DNA from 2 places in the Dyadobacter sp. SRI_021 genome. Region 2 is predicted to be linked to the other one. Evidence: riboswitches for the same ligand, from Rfam matches in the RefSeq annotation. Region 2 holds a riboswitch; the other holds the start of a gene.
The links. A riboswitch is a leader RNA that binds a small molecule or an ion and turns the genes downstream of it on or off. The one in region 2 is predicted to bind S-adenosylmethionine.
Positions count from the first base shown of each region.

Region 1: another riboswitch for S-adenosylmethionine. It lies ahead of AC2YIT_RS23615 (cysteine desulfurase family protein); the one in region 2 lies ahead of AC2YIT_RS02135 (homoserine O-acetyltransferase family protein).

Region 1 covers NZ_JBYCZM010000008.1:116,614-132,049, forward strand. Annotated here, with positions in the region: gene AC2YIT_RS23565 (arylsulfatase) at 1-725, shown strand, start outside; gene AC2YIT_RS23570 (arylsulfatase) at 750-2,390, shown strand; gene AC2YIT_RS23575 (sulfatase family protein) at 2,465-3,829, shown strand; gene AC2YIT_RS23580 (sulfatase) at 3,861-5,228, shown strand; gene AC2YIT_RS23585 (sulfatase) at 5,244-6,674, shown strand; gene AC2YIT_RS23590 (sulfatase family protein) at 6,671-8,137, shown strand; gene AC2YIT_RS23595 (sulfatase family protein) at 8,139-9,512, shown strand; gene AC2YIT_RS23600 (hypothetical protein) at 9,584-9,946, opposite strand; gene AC2YIT_RS23605 (hypothetical protein) at 9,925-10,344, opposite strand; gene AC2YIT_RS23610 (Fic family protein) at 10,471-11,553, opposite strand; SAM riboswitch class I at 11,704-11,797, shown strand; gene AC2YIT_RS23615 (cysteine desulfurase family protein) at 11,913-13,091, shown strand; gene AC2YIT_RS23620 (SusC/RagA family TonB-linked outer membrane protein) at 13,233-15,436, shown strand, end outside.
Region 2 covers NZ_JBYCZM010000001.1:539,018-554,453, reverse strand. Annotated here, with positions in the region: gene AC2YIT_RS02190 (DUF5618 family protein) at 1-291, opposite strand, end outside; gene AC2YIT_RS02185 (glutathione peroxidase) at 372-956, opposite strand; gene argS (arginine--tRNA ligase) at 1,066-2,844, opposite strand; gene AC2YIT_RS02175 (hypothetical protein) at 3,019-4,539, shown strand; gene pyrR (bifunctional pyr operon transcriptional regulator/uracil phosphoribosyltransferase PyrR) at 4,559-5,101, opposite strand; gene pth (aminoacyl-tRNA hydrolase) at 5,165-5,725, shown strand; gene AC2YIT_RS02160 (OmpA family protein) at 6,325-7,722, opposite strand; gene AC2YIT_RS02155 (DMT family transporter) at 7,796-8,680, shown strand; gene AC2YIT_RS02150 (PhzF family phenazine biosynthesis protein) at 8,718-9,506, opposite strand; gene treA (alpha,alpha-trehalase TreA) at 9,638-11,185, opposite strand; gene AC2YIT_RS02140 (M20/M25/M40 family metallo-hydrolase) at 11,231-12,172, opposite strand; SAM riboswitch class I at 12,321-12,429, shown strand; gene AC2YIT_RS02135 (homoserine O-acetyltransferase family protein) at 12,561-13,613, shown strand; gene AC2YIT_RS02130 (glycerophosphodiester phosphodiesterase) at 13,709-14,479, opposite strand; gene AC2YIT_RS02125 (FdhF/YdeP family oxidoreductase) at 14,601-15,436, opposite strand, start outside.

The DNA.
Region 1 (15,436 bases), on a different contig from region 2:
CGTCGGGCAAGTCGGTGGATTTCAGTAAAGATGTGTGGGAATTGTATAACCTGAATGAGGATTTCAATGAGCGCGTCAATCTGGCCGCTGAAAACCCGGAGAAGCTGAAAGAATTGCAAGCTGTTTTCGATCAGGAGGCGAAGAAGTACAACGTGTACCCGCTGAAAGATTTCACCGCGCATGATATGCCTGCGGGGCGGACAGTCTATGGGAAAATGCCTGAAATCACCCTTTTCCCCGGGGTCGATAACCTTGTAGGCGTAAGCAGCCCGCTGTATGACGGACGGTCGTTCACGGTGGATGCAGAAGCGGATATTGCTACGGGTAAAGAGGAGGGCGTACTTTTTGCGGTAGGAGGGGAGAAGAGCGGTATCAGCTTGTTCGTGAAGGACGGGAAGTTGCATTATGCGCACAAAACTGCCCGGGATTCGTACCGTTTGGCTTCAATCGGTGCCATCCCGACAGGCCGCGTGCATTTCAAACTGATTTATGAATTTACCGGTCCCTCGGAAGGCAGCAAGTCGGTGGGTAAAGAGACGGTTTATATCAACGACGAAAAGATAGGCGAGCGCAGCTTCGCGGCTACGCAGGCACAGGTGCAGGGACCACGCCAGATCGATGGCACGGACGTTGGGCGCGACCAGAAGTTTCCGGTTTCGGACCAGTACCAATCGCCATTTGCATTTACAGGAAAGTTGAAGAAGGTCACAATCCGGTATCAATAGATTTTTGAAATAATCATTTATAACATGTTTAAAAAACGAATCGGCCGGCTCTTGCTGGCGGCTGCGCTCACTGCGACGACCGCTGCCGCGCAAACTGTTTTTGCCCAAAAGAAACCCAATGTGATCGTAATCCTGGCCGACGACCTGGGCTATGCGGATCTGGGATGTTACGGCAGCGAAATCCCGACGCCTAACCTCGACGAGTTAGCCCGGAATGGCGTAAGGCTCACCAATTTTTACAACACCGCCCGCTGCTGCCCCACGCGGGCAGCCCTGCTGACGGGGGTGTACAGCCATCAGGCGGGTATCGGCCACATGATGGACGACAAGGGGGCAGACCATCCCGCCTACCGCGGGCAACTCAACCATAACAGCGTGACCATCGCCGAGGTCATGAAAAGCGCCGGCTATTTTACAGCCATGACCGGTAAATGGCACGTCGGGCACCAACATGGTGTGTATCCGTCGAACCGCGGCTTCGACCGCTCGCTGCACGCGCCTGCGGGAGGATTTTATTATGGAAATGGCAATAATGCCAAGCTTTTTCTGAACGGACAGGAAATTCCCAACGACTCGGACAAGCTGCCGAAAGACTGGTACTCGACCGACCTTTGGACGGATTATGGCCTGCGCTTCATCGACGAGGCTGTGGCTGATAAAAAGCCGTTTATGCTCTACCTCGCCCACAATGCGCCGCATTTTCCCTTGCAGGCACCCGAAGCGGACATCGCCCGATTTCGCGGCAAATACCTGAAAGGCTGGGAAAAGCTGCGCCAGGAACGGTATGAAAAGCAGATCAAGCTGGGGCTGGTGGACCCATCGTGGAAGCTGCCGCCTATTAACCCGAATGTGAAGAAATGGGATAGCCTGAGCGATGCGGAGAAGAAACGTTACGACGACATGATGGCGATCTACGCCGCGGTGATTTACCGGCTCGACAAAAGCATCGGCGACCTCGTGGCAGGGCTCAAAAAGCGCGGTGTTTTTGACGATACCGTCATTCTTTTCGTGTCCGACAATGGCGGTAATGCCGAGCCGGGGATCGAAGGCCGTTACGAGGGCGATCAGCCGGGTACCGCTAAATCCACGGTATTCCTGGGCCAGGGCTGGGCGGAAGCCGCTTGCACACCGTTCTGGGCCTACAAGCACCACACGCACGAGGGTGGTATTTCTTCGCCGGGTATTATCTCGTGGCCCGCGGGTATCCCTGCCGCACGCAATGGCAAGTTGGAACGTCAGCCGGCGCACATCATCGACATTATGGCGACCCTGGTGGATCTTGGTAATGCGAAATACCCTTCTACTTATGCAGGCAATACGATCCAACCGCTGGAAGGCGCCAGTCTGAAACCTGCTTTCACCGGCAAGCCTGTCAATCGCAGGAACCCGATTTTCTGGGAACACGAAGGCAACCGCGCTATCCGTGACGGTAAATGGAAACTGGTAGCAGAAAAAACCGAGAAATGGCAATTGTACGACGTGGAAAAAGACCGCACGGAATTGCACGACCAGTTCGACAAACAGCCTGAAATTTCCCAAAAACTGGTGGCCAAATATGAAGAATGGTACAAACGCGTCGGCGCGGAAGATTATGACAAGACCTTCAAATGGTTTTATGACTACGACAAAGCCAAACAAGAAACCGGCGCAGGAGGCGGGAAGTAGCATTTCACTATTCATGACAATATCTGACCACAAATGACCACACCTGACTATTTCACGACAACACCTGACCACAAATGACCACAAAAAAACACCTGACCGTGCTGCTGACGCTCCTCGCTTTCATACCGGCGCTGGCGCAGAAGCAAACGCCCAACATCGTCCTGATCCTGGCGGATGACATGGGCAAAGAATGCATTGGGACCTACGGAAGTACCTATCAGACCCCGAATATCGACCGGCTCGCCAAAGAGGGTTTGAAATTCAACTATGGCTTTTCGCAGCCGCTTTGTACGCCGTCGCGTGTGCAAATCATGACCGGGAAGTACAACTACAAGAATTACTCCGAGTTCGGCTTTCTGAACCAGGACCAGAAGACTTTCGCGCATCTGGCGAAGGAAGCCGGTTATACCACGGCCATTGCCGGCAAATGGCAGCTCGGCGCGAACCAGAAGTTGCCGAAACACTTTGGTTTTGACCAGTATTGTTTGTGGCAGCTCAGCAAGCCGCGCCGTGAGGGCGAGCGTTACGCCAAACCGCTCATCGACCGCGACGGGGAGCTATTGAAAACGGACGCCGACGATTACGGCCCGGATATTTTCACGGACTACATGCTCGACTTCATCGAAAAGAACAAGGACCGCAAGTTCCTGGCGTATTTCCCGATGGCGCTTGTGCACGATCCTTTTCTGCCTACTCCCGATAGTAAAAGCTGGAAACCGGACGTGGAAGGGCGTTTTAAAAAGGACACGGCCAATTTCAGGGATATGGTTTCTTATCTGGATAAAAATGTCGGGAAGATTGTGCAGAAACTGAAAGACCTCGGACTGTATGAGAATACCATCATCATTTTTACCGGCGATAACGGCACCGGCCGGCCTATCGTGACACAATTGAAAGACGGCAGTAGGCTGCAAGGCGGCAAAGGGCTGACGATCGATCGCGGCCATCACGTGCCGCTGATCGTCAATTGGGGGACCGGTCGCTACAAAACTCACGAAACGAATGATCTCGTCGATTTTACCGATATCCTTCCGACCATCGCACAGGCCGCAAATGTAAAAGTGCCTGCCGCCTGGAATACCGATGGTGTCAGCATTCTTCCGCAGATCAAAGGCGAAAAAGGTGTTCCGCGGAAGTGGATTTTCTCGCATTACCAGCCCATCCATTCGGAAGCGGCTAACAGGCAATCGGCCCGTTTTTTCAGGGACCGCCATTACAAGCTCTATTCCGACGGTCGTTTTTACGATTTGCAGAAGGATATTGAGGAGAAAAATCCGATTGCGTTGGGTAAGGCGGGAACGGAAGGAGAAAAAATCAGAAAGGTGTTTCAGGCTGAAATGGATAAGCTGCCGGCCTGGAAATTCGGCGATCCGGGCGTAGCGAAAGTGATATTACCCGGCCTGGAACCCGATCCGGCATTTGCAGACAAAGGGGAATAATATATTTATGACGATTAACATGATCGGGAATTTGAAAAGAATTATTTGGTTACTGGCCCTGGCGGTGTTACCAGGCCTGGACGCAATCGCCCAAAACGCGAAATACAACGTTCTCTTCATCGCCGTCGACGATATGAACGACTGGGTCGGGCCATTTGGCGGGTACCCGGGTATCAAAACGCCGAATATCGAAAGGCTGGCGAAGAAAGGCGTTGTTTTCAAGAGGGCCTATTGCTCCGCGCCCGCGTGTAACCCGTCGCGTGCGAGCCTGCTTACGGGTGTGAGGCCGTCGAGTTCGGGGGTGTACCATAACAACCAGCCCTGGCGACCGGTCTTGAAGGATGCCGTGACCATTCCGCAATACTTCACTGCCAACGGGTACGAAGTGAAGGGGGCCGGTAAGATTTTTCATAATGCGTTCAACGATGAGGCTTCGTGGCCTTCCTATTTTGATGTTCCCAAATCGCCCGGGCCGCCCAAGGCCCCGGTTAATGGCTTCGCGCATTTCGATTGGAGCCCTGTGAATGTGCAGGATGAGGATATGGGTGATTACAAGGTGGTGAATGAGGGCATCGGCTTCCTGAATGACCGGCATGACAAGCCGTTTTTCCTGGCCGTTGGTTTTACGCGGCCGCATTTGCCGTGGTATGTTCCGCAAAAGTATTTCGACCAATATCCATTGTCTTCCATTCGGTTACCGAAAACCATTGCCAACGATTTGCAGGATGTACCGGATGCCGGCGTGAAGATCGCCAAGCCGAAGGGTGATCACAAGTTTATCGTCGAGCATAAGCAATGGGAGAAGGCGGTACAGGGTTATCTGGCGAGCATTACGTTTGCCGACGGGCAGATTGGCCGCTTGCTGGATGCGTTGGAGAAAAGCGCATATGCCCAAAATACGGTCATTGTTTTCTTTGGTGACCACGGCTGGCACCTGGGCGAAAAGGAACATTGGCGGAAGTTTGCATTGTGGGAAGAGGCTTCGCGCGTGCCGTTCATTGTTTATGCGCCGGGTTTGTCGAAAGCTAATGGCATTTCGGAACGCACGGTGAACCTGATGGATATTTATCCGACGCTCACCGAGTTGTGTAAATTACCTGCTAAGAAAGGGGTGGAAGGCAACAGTATCGTGCCGCTGCTGAAAAATCCCGCGGCGGTATGGAACCACCCTTCCGTTACCACGCACGGATTGGGTAATCACGCGGTGCGGTCTGAAAAATACCGCTATATCCGTTACAACGACGGTTCGGAGGAACTTTACGATCATGATACCGACCCACAGGAATGGAAAAACCTGGCTGCTGATGCGAAATATGCGTCGGTGAAGGCAGCGTTGGCAAAGTCTTTGCCCAAAACCGATGCAAAGGATGCCCCGACCGTGAAAGAGGGCAAGGAATAATTCAAACCAAAATCTATGATGAGAAAATACGCATTGCTGGCGCTGGCGGCGCTTTCACTTGTTCCTTTTGCTGCGTCGGCAGCCGCGGATGGCGACGATAAGGCTAAACCGAAATACAACGTCCTGTTCATTGCCGTCGACGACCTGAATAATGACCTGGGCACGTACGGAAATACATTTGTGAAATCACCGAACATCGACCGCCTGGCGAAGCGGGGTGTTCGGTTCGATAAGGCTTATACGCAGTTCCCGCTTTGCAGTCCGAGCCGTTCGTCACTGCTCACCGGCCAGCGGCCGGACGTGACGAAGATCTATGAGTTGCAGACGCATTTTCGCAAAAACCTGCCGGATGTCGTTACGCTGCCGCAGCTTTTTAAGAACAATGACTATTATAGTGCTCGGGTTGGCAAAATATACCATTACGGCGTACCGGGCCAGATTGGTACCGACGGCCTGGACGACCCGGATTCGTGGCATTACCGCGTAAATCCCAAAGGGCGTGACAAAACCGAGGAGCCATTGATCAAAAACCTCACACCAGACCGCGGGCTGGGGAGCGCATTAGCGTGGCGCGCTACCGAGGGCACTGACGAGGAGCAGACCGACGGGATGATCGCCAGCGAGGCAATCAAGATCATGACTGAGAAAAAGAACGAGCCGTTTTTCCTTGCCGTGGGCTTTTTCAGGCCGCATACGCCTTATGTGGCACCTCAAAAGTACTTTGATATGTACCCGGTAGACCAGGTGCCGCTTCCCAAAGAGATCCCGAACGACCTCGACGACGTACCCGAAGCCGCATTATTTACCAAACCGCCGCACTGGGGCCTGGATGAGGCTAAGCGCCGGGAGGCATTACGGGCCTATTATGCTACGATCACATTCATGGACGCGCAGGTGGGCAAGCTGATCGACGCCGTCGACAAACTTAAATTGACCGATAAGACCATCATCGTGCTTTGGAGCGATCACGGTTACAACGTGGGTCAGCACGGGCAGTGGATGAAGCAGAGCCTTTTTGAAAACTCGGCACGCGTGCCGCTCATTATCTCGGTTCCGGGTGGTACCAAAGGGAAGGCATCCGGCCGCACCGTGGAGCTGGTCGACATTTATCCGACGCTGGCCGAGCTGTGCGGACTCGATCCGAAGCAGAATTTGCAGGGTAAAAGCCTGACGCCATTGCTGAAAAATCCGGCTGCTCCCTGGAACAAGCCGGCTTACACCCAGGTGCGGCGAGGTCAGATTTTCGGCCGCAGCGTACGCACAGAGCGGTTCCGTTACACCGAATGGGACGGCGGGAAAGCAGGGTCGGAATTATATGACCACCAGAAAGATCCGGGAGAATTTACAAATCTGGTGAAGGATAAGAATTTCGTGATTACGGTGAATGAACTGGCTGTTTTGCTGAAAAAAGGTTACCCGGAACGAGCGCAGGAAGCAGGAAGATGAGTTCAAAACATCAGTATGTGATCCGGTTGTCGGTCGTCGGCATTGTGCTGGCGGTGGCAACCGGTTTTGCGTGGAAAGCCAACAGGCCGCAGACGTCGCGCAAGCCTAATATCGTGATCGTGCTCGCCGATCAATGGAATGCGCAGTCGCTCGGGTATGCAGGTAATGTGGATGTGAAAACGCCAAATCTGGACAAGCTGGCGCAGCGGAGCGTGATTTTTACAACCGCCGTGTCGGTCATGCCGGTGTGCAGCCCGGCGCGGGCGAGCCTGCTCACGGGCCAGTACCCGCTCACGCACGGGGTTTTTTACAACGACCGTCCCCTGCGGAACGAGGCGCTCACATTGGCAGAAATTTACAAGGAGGCAGGTTATGCGACCGGGTACATTGGGAAATGGCACATCAACGGACAAGCCAACTATGAAAAGCAGTTCGCCGCCCGTAACCGCGCCGTTCCGCGCGACCGTCGTCAGGGGTTCGATTACTGGAAAGCCCGCGAAGTGACGCACGATTACAATAGCTCCTTCTATTTCGACGAAAATGATGTGCGCCACGAATGGCCGGGCTATGATGTATTTCCCCAGACCGACAGTGCGATCAGCTTCATTGACAAAAATAAGAACAACCCGTTCCTGCTGGTATTATCCTGGGGACCGCCGCACGATCCTTACCAGACCGCACCCGAGGCGTACCGTAAAATGTACGATCCCGCAAGGCTGAAACTCCGCCCGAACGTGCCCGATTCGCTGCAAGCCAAAGCCCGGAAGGACCTGGCTGGCTACTATGCCCATTGCACGGCACTGGATAAATCGGCAGGCGATCTTTTGAATGCATTGAAAAGAGCAGATATTGAAGAGAATACGATCCTGCTTTTTACTTCTGACCACGGTGATATGCTTTACTCGCAAGGCAAAGTCAGGAAGCAGAAACCCTGGGACGAATCGGTATTGGTGCCGTTGCTGGTGCATTATCCGGCGGGGTTAGGAGTTGCGAAGCGGGAGCTCGCATTGCCTTTTTCTAATGTTGATATATTGCCTACTTTGTTGGGAATCAGTAATATGAAAATTCCGGAAACCGTAGAGGGGAACAACTATGCCGCTATTCTGACTGGCAGGCAAAAACCGACAGGTAATGAAGCTGCGTTGATCCAGGTACCTGTGCCGTTCCATGAAAACAATTTCCTGAATGGCGGTAAGGAGTATCGGGGTATCCGCACGAAAAGATACACCTATGTAAGAGATTTGAAAGGTCCATGGCTTTTGTATGATAATGCAAAGGATCCTTTTCAACTGAAAAACCTCATCGGCTCACCGGCGTACGCTGATGTGCAGGCAAAACTTGAAAGAACACTTAGGGCGAAACTGGCTGATGCAAAGGATCAGTTCCTGACCGCCGACGAATATATGCGGCAATGGAATTACCGGTATGACGGCAAGGATAGTCTCCGCGCGAGTGGTTTGTAATATGCAAAAGACATTGATCATTATCATGCTGGCGCTGGTGTGTACCGGTGCCGCGCTCGCGCAGCAGGGAAGAAGACCGAATATCATCTTCCTCCTCACCGACGACCATCGCTGGGATGCGCTCGGCGCAATGGGTAACAGGATCATCCAAACCCCGCACCTTGATGCGCTGGCGAAACGGGGCATTCTGTTCCGGAATGCGCATGTCACCACGGCGATATGCATGGTGAGTCGGGCCAGCTTGCTGAGCGGGCAATATATGTCCAGACACGGGATCAATGATTTTGGTACTGATTTCAAACCGGAAGCCCTTGCTCAAACCTACCCCGCATTGCTGAAAAAGGCGGGGTACAAGATCGGATTCATAGGGAAATTCGGCATCGGGGTGAAGAATCAGCCCGACACGCTGTTTGACTACTGGGCAGCCAAAAAGGAAGGCCAGCCTCAATATGAGTTAGCCAATGAGAGCGGTCACACCATTCACCACACCGACAGCGTAGGAAAGGATATTGCGCAATTTCTCGGGCGTTTTGCAGGTAACGAGGCTCCTTTCTGCCTTTCCGTGAGCTTCAAAGCACCACACGAACTCGATGGTAATCCGCCCCAATACCCTGTTCAGGAGCGCTTTAAGCCTTTATACGAAAATGTGAAAATCCCGGATCCCCTCACTGCCGCGCCGCAATATTGGGATAGTCTTCCAGCGTTCTTCCGCACCGATCAGAACATTGGCCGTGACAGGTGGAAGCCGCTCCTTTCGACCCCGGAGCTTCGCCAGCAAACCACCCGCGACTATTACCGCCTCATTACCGGCGTCGACGAAGTGGTGGGTAATATGGTGGCGCAGCTTAAAAACCTGAAAATCGATCAGAATACGCTCATTATTTTTATGGGTGACAACGGTTTTTCACTCGGCGAGCATGGTTTGGAGGGGAAATGGTTTGGTTTTGAAGAATCCATCCGCGTTCCGCTGATTATTTCCGGCGGAGCACTGCCCAAGAGTCTCCAGGGCAAGTCATCATCCCAGCTCGCATTGAATATCGACATTGCGCCTACCATTCTTTCTTTCGCGGGAATACTTGTGCCATCTGCAGTCCAGGGTTACGATCTTCTCGCAGTCGAGCAAAAGAAGCGAGCTGCCCGCAAGGACTTCTTCTATGAACACACCTATCTGGGAAGCCCGCGTTTGCCAAAAGTGGAGGGCGTTGTGAGCGGTGATTGGAAATATATGCTTTACACCGAGCACGGGTATGAGGAGCTCTATGATACTGTTAAAGATCCGCACGAGACGGTGAACCTGGCGAAGCGTTCTTCGGAAAAACCCACGCTGGAAAAGCTACGGAAGCGGTATAAAGAGTTGAAGAAGGAGGTGAAATGACAAAGGGAAAAGTTACCTCGGTACTCGGACGAGGGTGAAAAACGTCAAAAAACGCCTCGTTTGGAGGGCATTTAATCGACTGGATATAATAGGGGCAATTTTCGTTGAATGCCGGCGTAACCTTCGTATGGGTAATCTGCAAAGTCGTTGTATTTATGGTCATCGAGGTCTTCTTTATTATTAAATACTCTGACCCGGTTAATCATCCTTCGTTGTTCTGGTGTTACACGTTGCCACAGTAATTTTAGGATGATCTCCATACTTTCATACTCATGTACTTCCGAGAGTGATGGCGCACTGACGCCGAGCACGTAGCTGTCTTTTACCATTCCGTGAAAGGCGGGTGCCAGGCCGATTGCATCTATGATCAGACCATCTTTTTTTGCTTCCCGAAACACTTTTTGCAGTGTTTCTACCAATGCTGTTGCAACCATTGCATGACAATTTTTAGAGAAATAACAAATATTTCGGCTTTTGTAGCCGAACAGCCTGCTTCATATCTGCGTTGTTCCGACCATATCGCTATCCGGGTCCAGCTTACCTGAAAGACATAGTCATCTATACAGGCGTTTTCCAAATCGTTCGTCAGGCCAGATAGAATTAAAAGGTCGAGGAGGTCATGAATCATAAATGACTTGGCAATATGCCGCGGCACCACCTCTTTTTCAAATATTTCGATGTTCAGTCTTTTGCAAACCACGGCTTTGAGGGCTAATTCAATCGCATACCCACCGATGTAATACGCCGCGCCAGCATGACCGTTTGCAATGAGGCATTCCGCGTCGCGCAGCCGTTCGAGCGCTAGTGATTTCAATGTTGCAGCATTTGCCAAGGTTTGATTGATTTTAGTTTGCAGATGAATGATTTTGGCAAACTAACCCCTGTTACGGTTCGAAAGTCAATCAGATGTGCAAAGTCACTTGATGGGTGTGCAACCGGCTGTATTGAGGAACCTGGGTTAACTTTTCAACACATTCATAAGCCGGAAGTTCAGATAGAGCTTTTCCTTTCCCACCGTCACGCTTTGAAGGAAATTGTTCTCTTCAAGGGTTTTCAGATAGTTGCCAACCGTTTTGATATTTCCCAGTCCGGCGTGTTCCAATGAACTTCTTTTAGTGTAAGGCAGCTTGAAAATGACTTCCAGCAGATCTTTGGAATAAATTTTCGGAAGCGTCCTTTGGATTTCTTCGCCCATTTCTTTCATCAAAGCTGCAATACGCTCGATCCGGATTTGGCTCTCACGCGAAGTAACTTCGATCATATCCAACATGTACAGGATCCAGTTTTCCCATTTGCCTTGTTCTGTCACATGGCGAAGATTGAGGTAGTATGCATTCTTGTTTTTCAGAATATAGCTACTCAGATAGAGCGCGGGTAAATCGAGCAGGCCGCATTGTTTCAGATAAAGAAGCAGTATAATCCGTCCTGTACGGCCGTTACCATCAAAAAACGGGTGAATGGCTTCGAACTGATAGTGTATCAGTGCAAGTTTGATCAGCGGATCCAGATCGTCGTCGATATTGATAAAGTTTTCAAGTGCAGCCAGCTTTTTCCGGATAATTTCTTCGCTGTCAGGCGGCGTGTAAATAACTTGTCCTGTCGCCGGGTTTTTTAGTTGAGTCCCCGGAATGTTTCTGATGCCTGATTGATTTTCCTTAATGATCTGCATGATCGCGATAAAAAGGTTGGTCGTCAGGACTGGCTTTTTCCTTATTTCCTCTAACCCATACCATAATGCATCTTTATAGTGGATTACTTCCTTCGTGGGAGCGTCATCGATATTCTTTTCGACAATGGATGCCTGAAAAAGAGCATCCTGCGTAGTGATGATATTCTCAATGGCGGAACTGGCCTGCGCTTCCTGTAAGTTGATCGTGTCGATAAACAGCAGCGGATTAGGGAGATTCGTAATGGCACCTTTTAGTTCCGAGAGTGCCCTACTGGCCGAAATCACCTTTTTGAGAACGGTTATATTTTCTATTTTGCCCTTTGGAGGCAAATCAGGTAGATTATTATAAGGTATTAACGGGCTGTATTTCATAAAAAGAACGACGGTGAAAATTACCTGCGTTTTTAGAACGAGGGTAAAAATATCAAAAAAACGCCCTCGTTCAAATTTCGATGGTAAAAAACGCCCTCGTTTTTTTGCATTCTTAAAATCTTTTATCAATCTTTGTCTATCGAATTTATAGATTTATTAAGAACGAAGGGAGAGGTTAGGCTCTGTGATCTTCTGGCAACCTGTGACACGTCAAGGTGCCCCAACCTAATTCTATTGATAAATCTGAAAATCCAACCACAGTAATAAACTGGTACCGTGCAGTAAATCAGGCTGGTTAGGCCTTGAAAAACCTGTGCCTTGCCGCTAACAAACTTTGATCAACGACAAACCAGAAACACATGGAAATTTATCTGGATAATGCGGCTACTACCGCGCTGGACCCTGAAGTGATTGAGGCAATCCTGCCGTTTTTGACCAACCATTATGCGAATCCCTCGTCGGCGCACGGCGCGGGCAGAAGGGTAAAAGAGGCCGTTGATCGGGCACGGCGTACGGTAGCGCATTTACTGGGCGCTGCGCCGGAGGAGATATACTTTACGGCCGGGGCGACGGAGGGAATCAACCTTGCATTGTCGGGGGCAATTCAGGCCTATGACCTTAGCCACGTTATTACCAGCCGCATTGAGCATAAGGCGGTGTTGCAGACATTGAAGCGCCACGAGAAAGAGGGAGACATTGAAACAAGCTTCGTGAAGCTCGACGAACGCGGTAATGTAGATCTCTACCACCTCGAAAACCTACTGCGGGCGAACCCGCGCACACTCATCGCGCTCATGCATGGGAACAATGAGATCGGGAATCTGACCGACATCCACGCGATCGGCGTGTTGGCACGGCGGTACAATGCGGTGTTTTTTACTGATACGACCCAAACGATGGGTAAGGCACATTTCGATTTGCAAGAGGCCGATATCGATTTCCTTGTGGGCTCGGCACACAAGTTTCACGGTCCGAAGGGAGCGGGTTTTGTTTACATTAATCAAAAGCACCACCTGAAACCGCTGATTTACGGCGGAGGGCAGGAGCGTGGTCAGCGCGGCGGGACGGAGAATGTCGTGGGCATCGTGGGGCTGGCGAAAGCGCTGGATGTAGCTTACCGCAACCTGGAAGCCAGCCGGAGCAAGGTTTCCAAGCTGAAACAATACCTGATATCGAAGCTGGCAATCAGCGGGATCGAGGGAATTTGTTATAACGGCGAGAGCAAATCGACGGAAAATAGCGTCGCCAATGTGCTGAGCGTTTCGTTTCCCTGTTTAAGCACGGGGAGCCTGGTGGCCAAGCTCGACCAGGTCGGCATTCAGGTTTCGGGCGGTAGCGCGTGCCAGGGTGGTGGCGCGTCGCATGTGATACAGGCGCTGGCGTGCGAGGCCGACAAGGAGAATGTAAGGTTCTCGTTCAGCAAGTTCAACACATTCGAAGAGCTGGATCTCGTAGTGGACGCCATTACGCGGATCTACGAATCCGACCCAGTGGTTTCGACACAAGCGGGTTGGAAAAAGATCGCCAGCTGGGCGTAGTAGCTAATTTAACCGAAAAATAGTAGCCTGAGTATTGGAAATAATGCCGCTGTATTATATTTGTATATTTAATCTATAAAATAAGTAGAATATAAACTGAGTCCCAAACATTTAAGCTGTCCCTAACTTCCAATCCACATCATGAGAAGAAATTTAGTACTGATTTTCCTCCTGTTCAGTGTCGCCTGGCTGCAACCGGCAAAGGCGCAAACGATCCCGGTGACCGGTAAGGTCACTTCCACCAGCGGCGAAACGCTGCCCGGCGTAACCGTTCTTATCAAAGGTACTTCCAAAGGCACCTCCACCAACGGCGACGGCAGCTACGCCATCGAGGCCGACGCCGGTTCGATATTGAAATTTTCGTTTATCGGTTTAAAATCCATTGAATTACCCGTTCCGCGGGACGGAAAGCTCGACGTTCGGCTCGAAAGCGACGAAACGATCTTGCAGGAAGTGGTGGTAACGGCGCTCGGCATTGCGAAAGAGAAGAAGTCGCTCGGATATGCGGTGCAGGAGTTGCAAACGAAGGACGTTGCAGAGGCGCGCGAAGGCAACCTGGTGAATGCATTATCGGGTAAAGTTGCTGGTGTGAACATTACCAACAGCCAGGGCGGGATGGGCTCATCGCGGATCGTGATACGGGGCGAAACGTCGATCGCGGGCAATAACCAGCCGCTTTTCGTGGTGGATGGTATCCCTGTCGACAACTCGCAGCTAGGTGCCGGCGCCAATGGTTCGCGCGATTTTGCGAATGCGATTGCGGACATTAACCCGAACGACATCGAGTCGATCAGCGTGCTGAAAGGGCCGAATGCGGCTGCATTGTACGGCTCCCGCGCTTCCAACGGGGTGATTTTAATTAAAACCAAAAGCGGCAAAGGCACGCAGCGCGGCCTGGGCGTGAATGTGAATTTTGGCTATTCTTCGGAGAAGCTATTGGTGCTGCCTGAATATCAGAATGTTTTCGGTCAGGGAACGGGTGGCGCATTCTCTTATGTGAATGGTAAGGGTGGCGGTGTCAATGACGCTACCGACGAAAGCTGGGGCCCAAGAATGGACGGACGGCTGATACCCCAGTTCTTTTCGAATGGAGAGGCAGTACCGTTTGTGGCGCACCCGGATAACGTAAAGAACTTCTTCGTAACGGGGCATACGCGAACCACGGGCGTGTCGGTGGCAGGCTCGAACGACAAGGTGGATTACCGCTTCTCCTTCAACAACAGCAAGCAAACCGGTGTGATCCCGAATACGGATATTTCCAAAAATTCATTCGGGGTAAATACGACTTACCGTTTGAACGACAAGCTGACTTTGTCGACGAGCGCGAATTTTGCCAGAAACAGCTCCGATAACCTGCCCGGTACGTCTGGGCGCGGCAGCAGCGTAATGCTTCAATTCCTGTGGTTTGGGCGTCAGGTGGATACCGAGTTGCTGAAAGACTACAATAAAGGCGGTTTCGATTACAACTGGAACCACAGCTATTACAGCAATCCTTACCTGCTGCAATACGAAAATACCGCCCAGCAACGCCGCGACCGCTTTTTCGGTAATGTGAATTTGAACTATAAAATTACCGACTGGCTCACAGCCAATGTGCGCACGGGTAACGACTACTATAACGACAAGCGCAAGTTCAAAGTCGCTTACGGCACCAATGGTACGCCTTATGGCTCTTATACCGAGGACAGTTATGTCGTGAATGAGAACAATACAGACTTCAATTTCAATTTTCACAAGAATGTAAGTGCTGATTTTGAACTTGACTGGCTGGTGGGTGGAAACATTCGAAGCAATTTCAACGAGCAGAACTACCAGCAGGCACCCCGCCTGGCCGTAGCTGACCTGTACACGCTGAATAACTCGCGCGACCCGCTGGTATCCTATAATGTGTTGCGCAAACAGAAGGTTTACAGCGCATTCAGCTCCGCGCAGGTGGGCTTCCGCAACTACGCGTTTTTGAACCTCACGGCGCGTAACGACTGGTCGTCGACCTTGCCTGCCGGTAACAATTCGTACTTTTACCCTTCGGTGAATGCGAGTCTGGTACTGACCGACGCATTCGATATCAAATCCAATGTACTTACCTATGCCAAACTCCGCGGCGGCTGGGCCGAAGTCGGTAAAGACACCGATCCATATCAATTGGTAAATACCTATCCATTCAATCAGCCATTCGGCGCAGCCCCTTTGCTGACGGTTTCGGATGTGTTTTTGAGCAAGGACTTGAAGCCGGAAATCACACAGTCGACGGAAATCGGTGCCGATATCGCATTGTTCCGCAACCGTGTGCGATTGGATGTGAGTTATTATAATACCGATAGTTATAACCAGATTTTACGTGCGGA
Region 2 (15,436 bases):
GCTCATTGCAAGATGAAGCGTATTGTAGGCTTCTATGAATAATGCGAGCATCTTTTTGTCTACCGCGGATAATTCTTCCCTATACCAGTCGACACTCTTCCTCCCTTTTTTCTTATCTCCAAAAACAACATCCAATGCTTCCAGAACACCTATGTAGGCGGTATGTCCGGCCATTTTTACATACTTTCTGTCTTTATACAACTCATCTTCTTTGATTGCCTTTTCGCGAAGAATTTGTTTGGCATTGGAGAGGTAACGACGTGCTTCTTCAATAGTACTGATGTTTTTCATAGTTGCGTATAGTTGATGTATTAAAAAACTGTCGGAAGAGCCTTCGGAATACCAAGGGCTGCCTCCGACAGTGAATATACTTAAATTCCTACCGCCTTCGTAAACTCTTCGTCAGTAGGCAATACTTTCGAAGCGAAGAAGTGCGTCAGTTCGCCTTTTTCATTGATTACGTATTTGCAGAAGTTCCAGGTAGGAACTTTGTCATTCCAGCCGTTCAGGTCTTTGTTGCTTAGCCATTTGTAGATCGGCGCCTGGTCGTCGCCCAATACAGATACCTTCTCGAACATCGGAAACGTTACGCCATAGGTTGCAGAACAGAAAGTCGCGATTTCTTCGCTGGTGCCTGGTTCCTGGCCGCCGAAGTTGTTAGCGGGAAATCCGAGTACCACCACTTTGTCGCCATGATCTTTGTAGAATTTCTCCCAGTCGGCATATTGCTTGGTATAACCGCATTTGGAAGCCACATTCAGGATCACGACCTTTTTACCTTTGTATTTGCTCAAATCAACGGTTTTGCCGCCTACCAGCGATTTTACCTTGAAGTCATAAAGCGTTTGTTTGGCAACAGGAGCATTCTCCGGACGGGTCGCTATTTCGGATTTGTCAACGAAAAGTCCGGTAATCAATGAAGTAATCATAATGAAAAGTGTCTTTATTAAGCTCATAATAGGTTTTGGTTATGGTTATTACATATAGTTAGAAAGTGATTTGCATGCAGGGATCATCGGGTTAACTCTCCAAAACACTATACGGCCCGATTTTCAAAAAAGTTGCTTACATCCGTTCGGGGACATCTATGCCCAATAACCCCAAAGCCTTGCGAATCGTTTCCGCAACGGCGCCGGATAATGCGACGCGCAATTTCACTGCTTCCGGATCCGGATCGGAGAAGATGGAAACCTCCGCATAGAACTGGTTATAAACCTTTGCAAGGTCAAATGCGTACTGCGAAATGAGCGACGGTGCGAACTCGTTGGCAGCCGCCAGAACCTTCACAGGGTATTGCGACAGTGCAAACACCAACTCGCGTTCGGCCTGGTGCATGGCATAGCTGTCGCCCGGTATTTCTGCCGGAATGCCTGCCTGCTCGGCCTTGCGCATGATCGAACGGATACGTGCGTAGGTGTATTGAATGAATGGCCCTGTATGTCCCTGGAAGTCAATGGATTCCTCGGGATTGAAGAGCATTCGCTTTTTAGGATCTACTTTCAGCAGGAAGTATTTCAATGCGCCCAATGCCAGCTGGTTATAAAGCTGTTTGGCTTCCTCGCTGTTAAAATCATCGATTTTGCCCAGCTCCTGCGTGCGGTCGGATGCCGTCTGCACCATCTGGCCTACAAGATCGTCCGCATCGACGACAGTACCTTCGCGCGACTTCATTTTACCCGAAGGCAAATCCACCATACCATAGCTGATGTGATAACAGCCGTCGGCGTAGGTGCGGCCAAGGCGTTTCAGGATCGCGAACAGTACTTTAAAATGGTAATCCTGCTCATTACCCACTACCCATAGATAGCGGTCGTTGCCGAAATCGCTGTTTTTCAATTCGGTCGTGCCCAGGTCCTGAGTGATGTACACGGATGTTCCGTCACCGCGAAGTACCAGCTTTTCATCAAGTCCTTCTTCGGTCAGGTCGATCCAGACCGAATTATCCGGCTTTTTGAAGAATATACCTTTTTGAAGACCCTCTTCGATGATATCCTTTCCTAGTAGGTATGTATTTGATTCATAATAGGTTTTGTCGAAGCTTACACCGATTTTTTGGTAAGTTTCTGCAAATCCTTCATAAACCCAGTTGTTCATTTTTTGCCAGAGCGCTACCGTTTCAGGATCGTTATTTTCCCAAAGCAGGAGCAATTGCTGCGCTTCCATGATCCACGGGGCCTTTTTAGCAGCTTCTTCCTCGCTCAGGCCCTGTTCTACCAGTGCTTTGATCTGCTTTTTGTACTCAATATCAAACAGAACGTAATATTTGCCTGCCAGGTGGTCGCCCTTGATGCCGCTCGATTCGGGCGTTTCGCCATTGCCCAGTTCCCGATAGGCCAGCATGGATTTGCAAATGTGGATACCGCGGTCGTTGACCAGGCACGTTTTTACCACGTCATAGCCACTCGCTTTCAGGATTTTCGAAAGTGAATCGCCCAGGAAGTTGTTGCGCAAATGCCCCAGGTGAAGCGGTTTATTGGTGTTAGGGGAGGAAAATTCGACCATCACCGACTTCCCGTTAGAAGGCAGCGAACCGAATGTCTCGTCGGAAGCAATCTTGCCGAACAAATCCAGCCAGGTGCTGTCTTTCAGGCTGATGTTGAGGAAACCTTGCACGACATTAAAGCCTGCAACAAGCGATGACGACATAATTAGCTCATCGCCAATGATCTGCCCGATCTCGGCTGGTGCCTTGCGAGCCGCTTTGGTCAAAGGAAAAGTGACAAATGTGTAAAATCCTTCAAATTCTTTCTTGGTAGGTTGCAGGATGATTTCCTGGTTGTCCAGCTGAAAATGTTTTTGGACGGCTTTTTGAATATCCTCCTTGAGTATTGCTTCAATTGTCATGAAAAATCGGGGATTACATTCCCGCAAGTTTTTATTTAAATGAAATTATTTCTAATATTAATAGCAATGTGAGCCTTGCAGGATGCAAAATTAGGCTAATTATTGATCTGTGTCACACCCCTGAAGGAAGAAGTTATGCATAACCGTTCTATAAACTATTCCGGGTTGAAATTAATGCTGCTATTGATCTTCGCGCCGCTTTGCGGGGTGCTGGCACAGTTGCAGCAATCCGATCGCCTCGAAATCCCGACCAGTTCATCTTCTTCCGAGCAATTCGAGGTTTTTAGTCTGGGTGAGAAGGGGATTTTGTCTGTAATACGGGGGAATGAATTTTCAAACCGCAACGAGCAATGGGAGTTTGTAAAATACGACACAACCCTGAAAGCGCTCTGGCGGACTTCCTATAAACTCGATTTCCGGTACATTCCGGTGATGGCTTACAAAGCTGAAGAAAGCGGATACTGGCTGTTTGCTGAGCCTGATACCGACAAATTCCTGTTCCTGCAACTGAATTTCCAGGACGGTTCCATTGATACCTATAAAGGTAATCTGCTTTCGGGCGTCGATGTCCAGCATTTCAAGGTGATCGGCAGCAAGGCATTGGTGTCGGGCTATTACCGGTCACGGCCGATCGTGATCGTGCATTCGTTTTTCGATCACACAACCCGCGTACTACCCGGCCTTTTTGAAAAGAATACCGAGCTGAATAATGTCGATATCAACGAGATCGACGGATACATTAATGTGATCACCTATGCTTACCGTAAGAAAAATTGTGTTTTTGAAATAAAAACTTACAATTACGATGGCAAGCTATTGAAAAGGACCAGTTTGAGTGACCCGCGTTACAGCTTCATTTCAGGGCAGATTGTGCCGCTCAATGCGGATGATTCCTACCTGATCGGCAACTATTCTGTAGGTTGTACCCAATATTCGCAAGGCCTTTACGTGACGCATGTTTCCGACGATACGCCGGAAGAGCCACAGTTTATCGAGTTTTCGGAATTGCAGAATTTCTTCAATTACATGAAGCCCAAGCGGCGCGCCCGGGTGTTGGAAAAGATCGGCAAGCGGAAGAGCCTGGGTAAGGAAAACCGGTTTCGTTATCGGCTGCTGGTACATCAGCTGATTCAGACGGAGAAGGAAATTGTGCTGGTAGCGGAAGTGTATTATCCCAATCAGCGCTCCACGAGTCCAATCATTTCCGGCGGGATTTCGCGCCCATACGTAGCGCGTGCACTCGAAGGCTACCGGTACACGCACGCGATCGTGTGCGGGTTCGACCGTAGCGGCAAGCTCATGTGGGACAATACCATTACGATTAAAGACCTCACAAGCTTCGATTTGCAGGAAATGGTACAGGTAACACCCGTCGACGACTATTTTGTGCTGGCTTATCCGCAGGAAGGAGAAATCCACACCGAAGTGATCAGTCGTAATAAAGTGGTGGTAGAAACGGAGAAATTTAAAATCAATCCCAAATCGGAGAAAGAAAAGGTACTGAACAATGAAGACGGCTATCTTTCACCATGGTACGGTCAATATTTCCTCGCTTACGGCATGCAGCGGATTGGTACTTCTTCGATTGTGCAGGGGCGCGAAGTGTTTTACGTTAACAAGCTGACTTACAAGACCGACGATATTGGTAAAATGGAGGCCAAGGAAGAAGCTTCCCGACCCGGTCATCAGCCTTAACACATTATTTAGCACAGGGCTAGTCGACGAGCCAGATGTGGTCGGCGTCAAAGCCCTGCTCTGTCCATTCCACCTGCACCCGCTGTGTTTCCACCGTGCTTACCTGCATTCCCACGTAATCGGGATCGATGGGTAGTTCGCGGTTATAGCGGCGGTCGATCAGTACCAGCAATTCCACCACTTTGGGGCGGCCGAATGCAGTCATAGCATCGAGCGCCGCGCGTACCATACGCCCGCTGGCGAGGACGTCGTCGATCAGGATCACTTTCTTACCTTCGATCAGGAACGGTACATTGGTTTTATTCGGCACGAGTGGAGACTCGCGGCGGCGGAAGTCGTCACGATAGAAGGTAGCATCCAAATGTCCGAGGAGGATATTCTGTCCGGTGATTTCGCGGAGCTCCTTCACAATGCGTTCGGCAAAGTGTATTCCCCTGGGCTGCAAACCCATGACAACCGTGTTCGAAAAATCCTGGTGATTTTCAATCAGTTGCTGACAAAGCCGGCTGATCATTATTTCCAGAAGGGGGCTGCTAAGTACTAATCGTTTTTGGGGTATCATAAAATTTCCCTGAATTTTAGCCTAAATTAAAGTGCTCTAAGACGAAATTAAAACTTTTATTCAATGAAATATCTGATTGCCGGGCTGGGGAATATTGGTCCGGAGTATGCTTTTACCCGGCATAATGCCGGTTTTATGGTGCTCGACCGCCTCGCCGCACAGCACGGTTTTAAGTTTTCTTTTGAAAAACTGGCTTTCGTGGCAGAATGGAAATACAAGGGCAGGCATATTTATTTTATAAAGCCTACTACTTATATGAATTTAAGTGGAAAGTCGATCCGGTATTATATGGACCAGTACAAAGTGGCTGCGGAAAATACGTTAACCATTGTGGATGAGCTGCAATTGCCCTTCGGTACTTTGCGGATCAAGCCTAAAGGCAGTCACGGTGGGCACAACGGTTTGAAGAATATTGAGGAATTATTGGGCACCACAGAATACCCCAGACTGCGTTTCGGGATCGGAAATAATTTTCCGCGTGGTAGGCAAGTAGATTACGTGTTAAAACCTTTTTCCAATGAGGAAATGGCGGAGCTACCGATCATTTTGGACAGAGCAGGCGATATGGTTACATCGTTTTGCACTTTGGGGATACAATCGACAATGAACAATTATAACCAATGATTGTACTTTTTAAAGAAAATATAAATATTTCAAGAATTGTATTTATTTGGTTTTTGGTTGTTTTTTCAAAATTTAATAAAAGTTAATTGCTGATTGTTAATATAAAATAGGTTTTGAAGTGTCGAGATTGCGATAAAATTCCAAAGAATATTTTGATTGGCGGTTTTTATTCAATTTGTAATTTCAAAATTAATCCCGACATTTGTAGTGCAATAAGGCGGAAGTGAAATAGAATAAATCAAGGAAGCCAATTGAAATGCTGTTATCTTTGCATAACAATGGAATTTCAGGGTAGCAATCCGGCGAAATAAGGTGTGCCGAAGAGGAATAAAAAGGGCGAAACAGCAAGATTTCGTCAGATCTGGAGAATAATTAATAGCGTATATTGGTTAAGTTCTCTGAATTTTGTAAAGAAGAAAAATTGGAGTATTATTGATAGTATTTCTTGCTTTACAAAAACAATGGAGCGATCGGGGAACCCGACGTTAACAAGAAAAGGACAAACAGCTGAGAAGCTAAAAGATATAAAAGATATAAAAGATAAGAAAAGGTTAAGGGTTTAGGAATAGTCAGTATAAAGCCATCTCCATGAGATGGCTTTATCTTTTTACCGGCTCTGCCCAAACTTCCACCCTTCTGTTTGATTTTTTCGTTGCCTCGGTCCGATTGACCTGGTTCGGTTGCGCCGACCCATAGCCCGAACCCTCGATCCTGCTGGCGATAATACCCTTGCCGATCAGATAGGCTTTCACGGTTTCCACGCGCTTGTTGGAGAGTTCGAGGTTCTTTTCGAAACTTCCCGTGTTGTCGGTATGCCCTTTCAGTACCAGCCGCAAATCCTGCCGCTTTTGGAAATAGTTTACGATAGAGTCGAGATCGGCGAGGGCGCTGTCTTCCAGGACCTCGGTTCCCTGGCTGAAATAGAGTGTCGAAAGTGGCGTGGAGTGCGTCTCTGGGGTCATATTCATCAGCGCCTTCACTTCCTCGAATCGGTTGTTGGTGCGGATGATCACACTTTTAGACTGAAAACCGTCGGCCTGTGCGGTAATGCGGTATGTCTGGTGCGGGGGTAATTCCACGTTGTAAACGCCGTCGACGGTTCTGGTATGCGCCACCAGGGAATCGTTGGCCGATTTGCGCACGTGTACCTCCGCGTCGTTGACGGGTTTCAGATTGCCGCCGTCGTAAACGCGCCCTGTCACCATTGCGAGATTCTTGTTTCGGATGGGTTCGGGCTTTTCTTGCGTCGGTTTGGGTTCTTCTTTAGGTTCCTCTTTTTTCGCGACCGGCTCTTTAAATGTTTTGGCGATCGACTGGTAACTCCTGCGCACAAATACCGGTGTCATCACCCGGTCGTAAATGCGGATCAGCGCCACGGTTCCTGAGCTGGATTCGTTGCCGGCGATGAGGTCGTCCTGGAAGATATTCAGTACCTGGTCGGCGTCGAGCACTCCTTCGGTACCCGGATCCTTGAAATCCAGTTTAAGAATGCCATTGATATACATTCGGATAACTTTCGTCTCATAGTCGCGCGAGTACACATAATGTACCCACTGCTTCGCGCGTACCGCGGCCTTTTCACTCATGGCAAAATTGAAAAAATTGAGTTTGCCATGATAAATATAGGTGCCATAGTCGCTCTTGCGGTTCTTGAAATCGAGTACGCGTTTCCAGATATCGAGCGAATCGAGTTTGAAATAGATCTCTACCGTGAATGATTTATTCAGAAATCCCTTCGCTTCCCCGCTGTTGAATTGGAGGCCACTGTTTTTCTCAAAAACATAAATAGACCTTGAAAGGTCATCGGAGCCGGGAATCTGTTCTTTGATGATTTGCCCGGGACGCCCCAGCGGTTTTAATGCCGGGCCACCATTTTCAATGGGCAGGAAGCCGTTGTTGAAGTCGTAAGTCCACTGGTTCTGGGCGTGAACATGCAGCGCCGGGGCACAAAGCAGGACCATCAGCACCGCCCGCAGCGCATTTTTTTTGTTAATCATACCCAAAAATATAAAAAGTGGGGGCGGAAGCCGAAGTACAACTTGTAATTTTGGATCGTTATTATTCCTGCGTGTGAAAAACATCGGTATCGGTCTTCTCTTTTCCATTCTCTGGTCGTCGGCCTCCGTGGCAACGAAGTTTGGTGTGCAATCGGCGGCTCCTTTGATACTGGCAAACGTTCGGTTCTTTATAGCTGGTATCTTGCTGCTATCATTTTCCTACGTGTTCATCAAAGATAAAGCCTACCGGCTGCCCACGAAAAAAGAATGGCAGCAACTTGCACTGTTTGGGTTCCTGAATACAACGCTTTACCTGGGCCTGTACGTGTATGCGATGAAGTATACCGCAGCGGGTATCGGCAGTCTGGCCGTGTCTACGAATCCGCTGATTATCGTGCTGTTATCGTCGTGGTGGTTGAAGAGAAAGCCGAAAGCGGAAGAATGGGCGGGGATAATTTTGGGAATGGGAGGCGTGGCGGTAGCAACTTACCCGTTGCTGGCCGATAGTTACACCACCATCGGAGGCATCACATTGCTGCTTATCAGCATGGTGGCTGTATCGGCTGCGAGCGTTTACTACGCCACTGTAAAATGGGAGTTGCCTAATTTACTCATTAATGGCTGGCAGGTTTTTCTCGGTGGAGTTTTCCTATCACCATTCACATTGGGTATGGCCGATTTTGGTGCTACCCGGTGGGACCCCGTCTTTTGGGGCTCGGTACTGTGGCTTAGCCTTGCAGTTTCAATCGTGGGATTGATATGCTGGTTTTACCTGCTCCGGATCGATACTGTGAAAGCCTCGCTCTGGTTATTCCTTTGCCCGCTTTTCGGGTTTTTCTTCGCCTGGTGGCTTATGGGCGAGCCAGTGACGCTATACACCGTTGTTGGTACGGTGCTGGTGGTTACTGGCTTGTATGCCGGGCAACGCACGAAATTTGCGGGAAATAAAAGGAGCTAGTGGGGACGCCCAGTCGGGGGCGCCTAGTCGGGGACGCCTAGTCTACCAGAATTTCACCTTTGAGATACAACTTCGCCTGGCCGCCGATGTAAACGCGTTCGCCCTGCAATTCACATTTCAGAAAGCCGCCCCGGCGCGATAGCTGGCGCGCATTCAGTTGTGTTTTGGAAAGCTTGTCGGCCCAGTAGGGAATCAAAGTGGTATGCGCGGAACCGGTTACAGGATCCTCGTCAATGCCCGATTGCGGTGCGAAGAACCGGGAGACGAAGTCCACCTCGTCGCCAGCGGCAGTTACGATGACGCCGCGTGCCGGGATGGTCGACAGGATGATAATGTCAAAATCAAGATCTCTTACCACGGCTTCCGATTCGAGCACAACCAGGTAGTCAGTTTTGCCTTTGTAAACTTCCAGTAGCGTCGTGTTTTTCAGGCTTTCAACGAGTCCCGGAGGCGGTACGGCAATGTGGTATTGGTCCACAGGGAAATTCAATGTAAGCCAATCTTCCTTGCAATCGACGGTCAGTACGCCGCTTCGCGAATCAAAGCTGATGGATTGCCCTTCGTATTTCTGGACATTGAAAATGACGTATGCTGCGGCGAGTGTTGCGTGTCCGCAGAGATCCACTTCCACCGTCGGTGTGAACCAGCGGATATGGAAGCCATTTTCAGTCGGGACATAGAACGCGGTTTCGGCGAGGTTGTTTTCGGCGGCGATGGCGAGCATCGTTTCTTCCGGCAGCCATTGCTCCAGAGGAACTACTGCGGCAGGGTTTCCACCAAACAACTTGTCAGTAAAAGCATCGATTTGGTATATAGGAAGTTTCATGAAGTCAAATGGGCTTGATAACAGCAAGGTATTAAAAATATCCGCTACGGGAAGATTTTCTTCCCAATTTTTAATATAATTTATTGGAAACGGATAAGAAATCAAAGCGTATTTCGTCGAAAATACGACTATCACTTACGGTTTTTCATTCGGAGATAGACGGCGTTGGTCCAGCCAAACCCTTCCTGAATTTCATATTCACCTCCTCCGGCGATCAGGTTGGTGTCCGATACATTGTACTTTTCGAGCATCTTACCCGAATGCCTGAACTCCTTCTCGATCAGTCCCAGCCATTCGTCGCTGAGCTCGTTGGCGGTCCGGTGAAAATTGTAATTGCGCAATCCCTTGTAGACGATCCATTGCAGCGGGGCCCAGCCATTGGGGGCGTCCCATTGCTGCCCTGTTCGCACCATAGTAGTCAGCAATCCGCCCGATTTGAGGAAATTGAGCCTTATGTATGCACGCACATAATGGGAGTGCGGCTTAGGCGCGAGCTTGAAAAACAGGGGGAATGCGCCCGCAATGGTGATAGCTTTAGAGAAATCCCTTTTCCGGAAATCATAATCCATGTAGTAATTCCTGGATTCATCCCAGAAATAGGTCTGAATAGCGATGCTCCGCTGCCGTGCCTTTTCCTCGTAGAGCAAGTGCATTCGTCGGTTGTCACAAAGCAAATACGCTTCCGCGATGGTTTTTTCGAGGTGGTAAAGCAGACAGTTCAGGTCGAGGGGCAGTATGTCCGTCGTGTGGATCGATGCAAAATCGGTTTCGTTGGCAAACCACCGGCTGCTGAAATCCCATCCCGATTCCGCGGCGGCCCGGATATGGCGGTAGAGCTCTTCGGGGGGCGTGCCGTACTTCTCGTTCGCTTCCCGGGCCAGCTCTGTGTCTTCGCTGTACGATTCCGGGCGCGGAGTGGCCTTGTCGTCCCAATAGCGGTTCAGTAGCACGCCGTCGGGGAGATAAACGAGGCGCCGGTGAGCTGTGAAAGGCTCGCAAGGCTCCAAGCAGCCATCCATCCAGTAGTCGTACTCCTTTTGCAACTGTGGCAGGTACTTTTTCAAGACCTTTTTGCCTTCCATTTCACTAAACAGTTTCACCATTAATGAAAAAAATGGGGGCTGGGAGCGGCTCAGGTAATAGGTCCGATTGGCGGTGGGGATGAAACCCAGCGTGTCGATCAGATAGGCGAAGTTATTGAGCATATTCCGGATCAACTCCACGCGTCCCGATTCTTTGAGCCCCAGCATCGTAAAGTAGCTGTCCCAATAATATATTTCCCTGAAACGTCCCCCCGGCACCACGTAAGGGTGGGGCAGGGGGATGAGCGACCCGCCCCGTTCCTGGTTTTCGGGCTGGCGCGTAAGTATCGACCAGAGCTTATCAACATGTTCGGAAACTGAGTCATTCTTGTCCGAAACGAATCCCGACGCAATTTGGGCCGGCATTCTGAAATACCCCCGGACGAATGTTTCCATATCAAAGCCCGGGCGGTCTTTTTCCTGGTGGTACCGCTCTATGATCAGTACCGGGTCTTCCAGCGGGATTGCATCGGCGAAAGTTTTTGAATCGGAAAAAATGTGGCTGCATTGCACGTCACGGAATAGCGTTCCGTACAACTCTTCGGGAGAGATGTGTGCCTGGCCGTAAGTGAATGATGGAGCAACAAAACCGTACAAAACAAACTGATTTTAGGGGTTCTCCCCCGAATGGTGGACAATAACTTACTTGACTTCTGTGAATTTAAGTTTTGGTAATAACATCGCATTCTCAATGAGTTTAATTTGAATACCCAGAATACCGGCTTCGGCATTGGCATCGATCTTTTCCGCATCATCGGTCGGCTTGTGATAATCGTCGTGGCCGCCGGTATGGAAGAACAACACCGGGACTTGCTTGGCGTAAAATGAACCGTGGTCCGAGCCGCCGCTTCCCGCATTATCCGTAAAAAACTTTGTATCGCTTTTCACATCCTTGAAAATCGCAGGCCATTCGGCGCTGGTGCCGTACCCGCCAATGCCGACGCCCCGGTTCGGGTCGTATCGACCGATCATATCCATGTTCGACATGAAGTTGATATCGGCCAACGGCAATGTCGGGTTGTTCACAAAGAAACGGGAGCCCACAAGCCCCAGTTCTTCTGCCCCGAATGCGATAAAAAGGAAGTTATAGGGTTCCTTTTTATCATTTCCCGAAAAATACCGCGCCAGTTCTAGCAGTCCGGCCACCCCCGATGCGTTATCATCGGCTCCGTTGTGAATCTGTCCTTCTGGCTTTTCGGCCTTGGAGCTTCCCTGGCGGCCCAGGCCGAGGTGGTCGAAATGAGCACCTATGACGATGGTATAGGGAGCCCCGTTGTCGAGAAATCCAATCACATTTCCTGCCTCGCGGATGCTGTCGGGCACCACCACGCGCCTGATTTTGGCTGTAAAAGGCTGGTAATAACCTTCGGTTCCTTTGGGTAAAAGGTGGTATTTTTTGAATTGTTTCGCCACATACTTCGCGGCTTTCTCATTCTCTTTACTTCCTGTGCCCCGGCCCTTCATTTTGTCGGAGGCCAGGTACGAAATGTGTTTGCGGATGTTTTCCGGTGAGGGTGAAACAGATTGTCCGAATGCCTGTGCAGCGCCGAAAACGAGCAGCAGACTGTGAAAAAAGATTCTCATTCTACTAAAAATGGTTGACCGGCAAAGATAAGCCGCAGCGGCACGAGCGGGCCTCGCGAAAGGACAGAATTTTTGTATTTGCTTGTATTTTCAGGCATCCGGGCTTAATATTGCACCATCAATCAATTGCTTCCCTTATGCGGCGGTTGATTTATAAAGAAGAGGCGAGAGAATGGGCTCTATGAACCTCTGGCAACCTGCTACCGCGACGGAGAAAGGTGCTAATTCCCACCTAAGTTTATTAGGAGATATAAAATCAATTCGTGTGCTCTTACAGTTAGAAATTTCCGTAAGCCGATTGGCTTTAGTCTCGCAGCTACATCCGAAATGAATTATTTCGGATGTCGATTTTACCATGTGTTGAATTTAACCACGTGCTGTGGCTCTTATGCAAGCGGACCAGAAGACATTTAAGTACCCTTATCCCTACGCCCTCGAAATGGGGGGTGAACTGCCAGGATTTGAACTCGCATACACTACTTACGGAGAACGAAACGCCAACGACACGAATATCGTCTGGATTTGCCACGCGCTCACCGGCAGCTCCAATGCCCACGACTGGTGGGACGGACTGGTAGGAGAGGGTAAATATTTCAATCCGGACCAGCATTTCATTGTTTGTGTGAACGTGATCGGGTCAGCTTACGGATCTACGGGGCCGCTGTCGATCAATCCGAGGACAAACCAGCCTTATTACCATAGTTTTCCCACGCTTACCGTCCGGGACGTGGTGGGAACGCTTGACCTTTTACGTCAGGAGCTGGCGATAAGCAAGATTAAGATCTGCATTGGGGGCTCGCTGGGCGGCCAGCAGGCACTGGAATGGGCCGTTGAAAAGCCGGATTTGTTTGAAGAACTGATCCTGATCGCTTCCAATGCATTGCATTCGCCGTGGGGTATCGCGTTCAACGAATCACAGCGGATGGCGATCCAGGCGGATCCGACCTATGCCGAAGATAGCCCGGAAGCCGGCGCTATGGGTATGCGTGCGGCCCGGTCAATCGCATTGCTCTCTTACCGCAATTATGATACCTACAACTTTACGCAAGCCCGCGATAATCCGGATCAGATAGATGATTTCAGGGCGTCGTCATACCAGCAGTACCAGGGCGACAAGTTTGTGAAACGTTTCAATGCATTCTCGTACTGGGCGCTATCCAAGATCATGGACTCGCATAATGTAGGCCGCAATCGCGGGGGGATCGTACATGCGCTCGGGCTCGTGAAGGCGAAAACGCTGGTACTGGGTATCAAATCCGATTTACTATTCCCGCTTTCGGAGCAGCAGTTCCTGGCCCGGCATATTCCCGACGCCGCATTTCAGGAGATCGATTCGCTTTATGGCCATGACGGCTTCCTGATCGAATATAAGCAGCTTACACAAGTGATCCGCGCATGGCAGGAAACCAACGGGCAGTTGCAAATGGCGCGCATTCGTTGAGGCATTCAGGATTTCAAGCATTATATATAAATACAAAAAGCGAAACTCCCGACCGGTTACCGATCGGGAGTTTCGCTTTTAATATATTTCAAAAATTACTTCGAAAGGCTTAGCAACAGCTCAGGCTCGTTGGTAGTGATGTAATCAGCATCTTTTTCGAGGAAGTACTTCAAATCTGCTTCGCTATTGACTGTCCACACGTTGGTAGTAAGTTTTTTCTGGCGCATGGCGGGAATGTAATCCTCATGTTTTTTCAAAACGCTGAAATGGTAGTCGATCCCGTCGAGGCCGGCAGCCTGGATTTCGTCAGGCGTTTTGTCGCCGTTCAGGTATTCCACGTGTGCTTTCGGGGCGAGTTGCTTCACCTTCAGGCACACATCCCAGTCGAATGCAATGTAGTCGGTGATTTTCTCCACCTTCATTTTCTTTACCAATTCCACGCATTTCGCAGCTAATGCCAATGAGCGTTCCTTGCTGATTTTGGAAGTTTTGATTTCCAGGATCAAACGCGTCTTTTTCTGCTTGCCACCCGCCTTCAGATAGGCCTCCAGAGTCGGCAGCGACTCGCCGTTAGCCAGTTTGATCTTCGAAAGCTCGGCCGAATTAGTCGTTTCGATATTGGTTCCCTGAATGGAATGGTCGTGCAGCACGTACAGAACCGAGTCAGCCGACATATGCACATCGAACTCGCTGCCATAGCAGCCCAGCTTAATCGCGTGTTCCAATGCGCCGATCGAGTTTTCAGTAGCACCGGTATTTTTCCAGGCACCGCGGTGTGCGATCACCTTGTTTTTCTTTTGAGACATACCATCCATCGACACCAGGCTCATCAGCCCGATTGCAAGCATTAAAAATCCTTTTTTCATTGTATTCAATTTAAACTTCTTTAAAAAGACACTTTTTCGCGCATTTTACCCCCATTCGGTCAAACAGCGGCGAAATTACGGCAACTTGGGCGGGTGTCTGTTAGGTCAATATTAAGTTATCCTAAAAACCCTGGTGCGGTGTAACCGTTAGAACCACCATTTTAGACGTAGGCGTATTGCTCTTTTCCGCGACGCTCGTGATGGGTACCAGTACGTTCGTTTCGGGGAAGTATGTGGCTGTGCACTGCTCGGGAATCGGGTATTCCACGACCACAAATTTATGAGCTACTCGCGCTACGCCGCCATGATCGTTGTGCAAATCCACCAGATCGCCGTTTTTCAGGTTGCGGTCCCGCATATCCTTTGCATTCATCAGGATCACACGCCGCTCGTTATAAATGCCCCGGTAGCGGTCGTTCAGGCCGTACACGGTGGTATTGAACTGGTCGTGGCTGCGAATGGTCATCATCATGAGCTCGCCTTCTTTCAAATGCTGTTTTTCTGGCGCCGCAATGTGGAAATGCGCTTTGCGGCTAGGGGTGTCGAAGTCACCGGCGCGGTTGCAGTTGGGCAAATAGAAGCCGCCGGGTTGCCGTACCCGTTCGTTATAATCCGCAAAACCCGGAATGGTACGCTCAATGTCGGTGCGGATGAGGTCGTAGTCTTCTATATATTTATCCCAGCTTACTTTGCTGCGCTCGCCCAGTGTGGCTTTCGCAAGCCTGCACACGATTTCCGGCTCACTCAGGAGATGTTCCGAAACAGGTTGAAGCACGCCCCGCGACGATTGGATCACGCCCATCGAATTTTCGCACGATACAAAGCGGTTCTCTCCGTTACGCATATCCTTGTCGCTCCGGCCGAGACAAGGTAGTATCAATGCTTCCTGACCGTGAACGAGGTGGCTACGGTTCAGTTTGGTAGATACGTGGACAGTCAGTTTGCATTTCTGCAAGG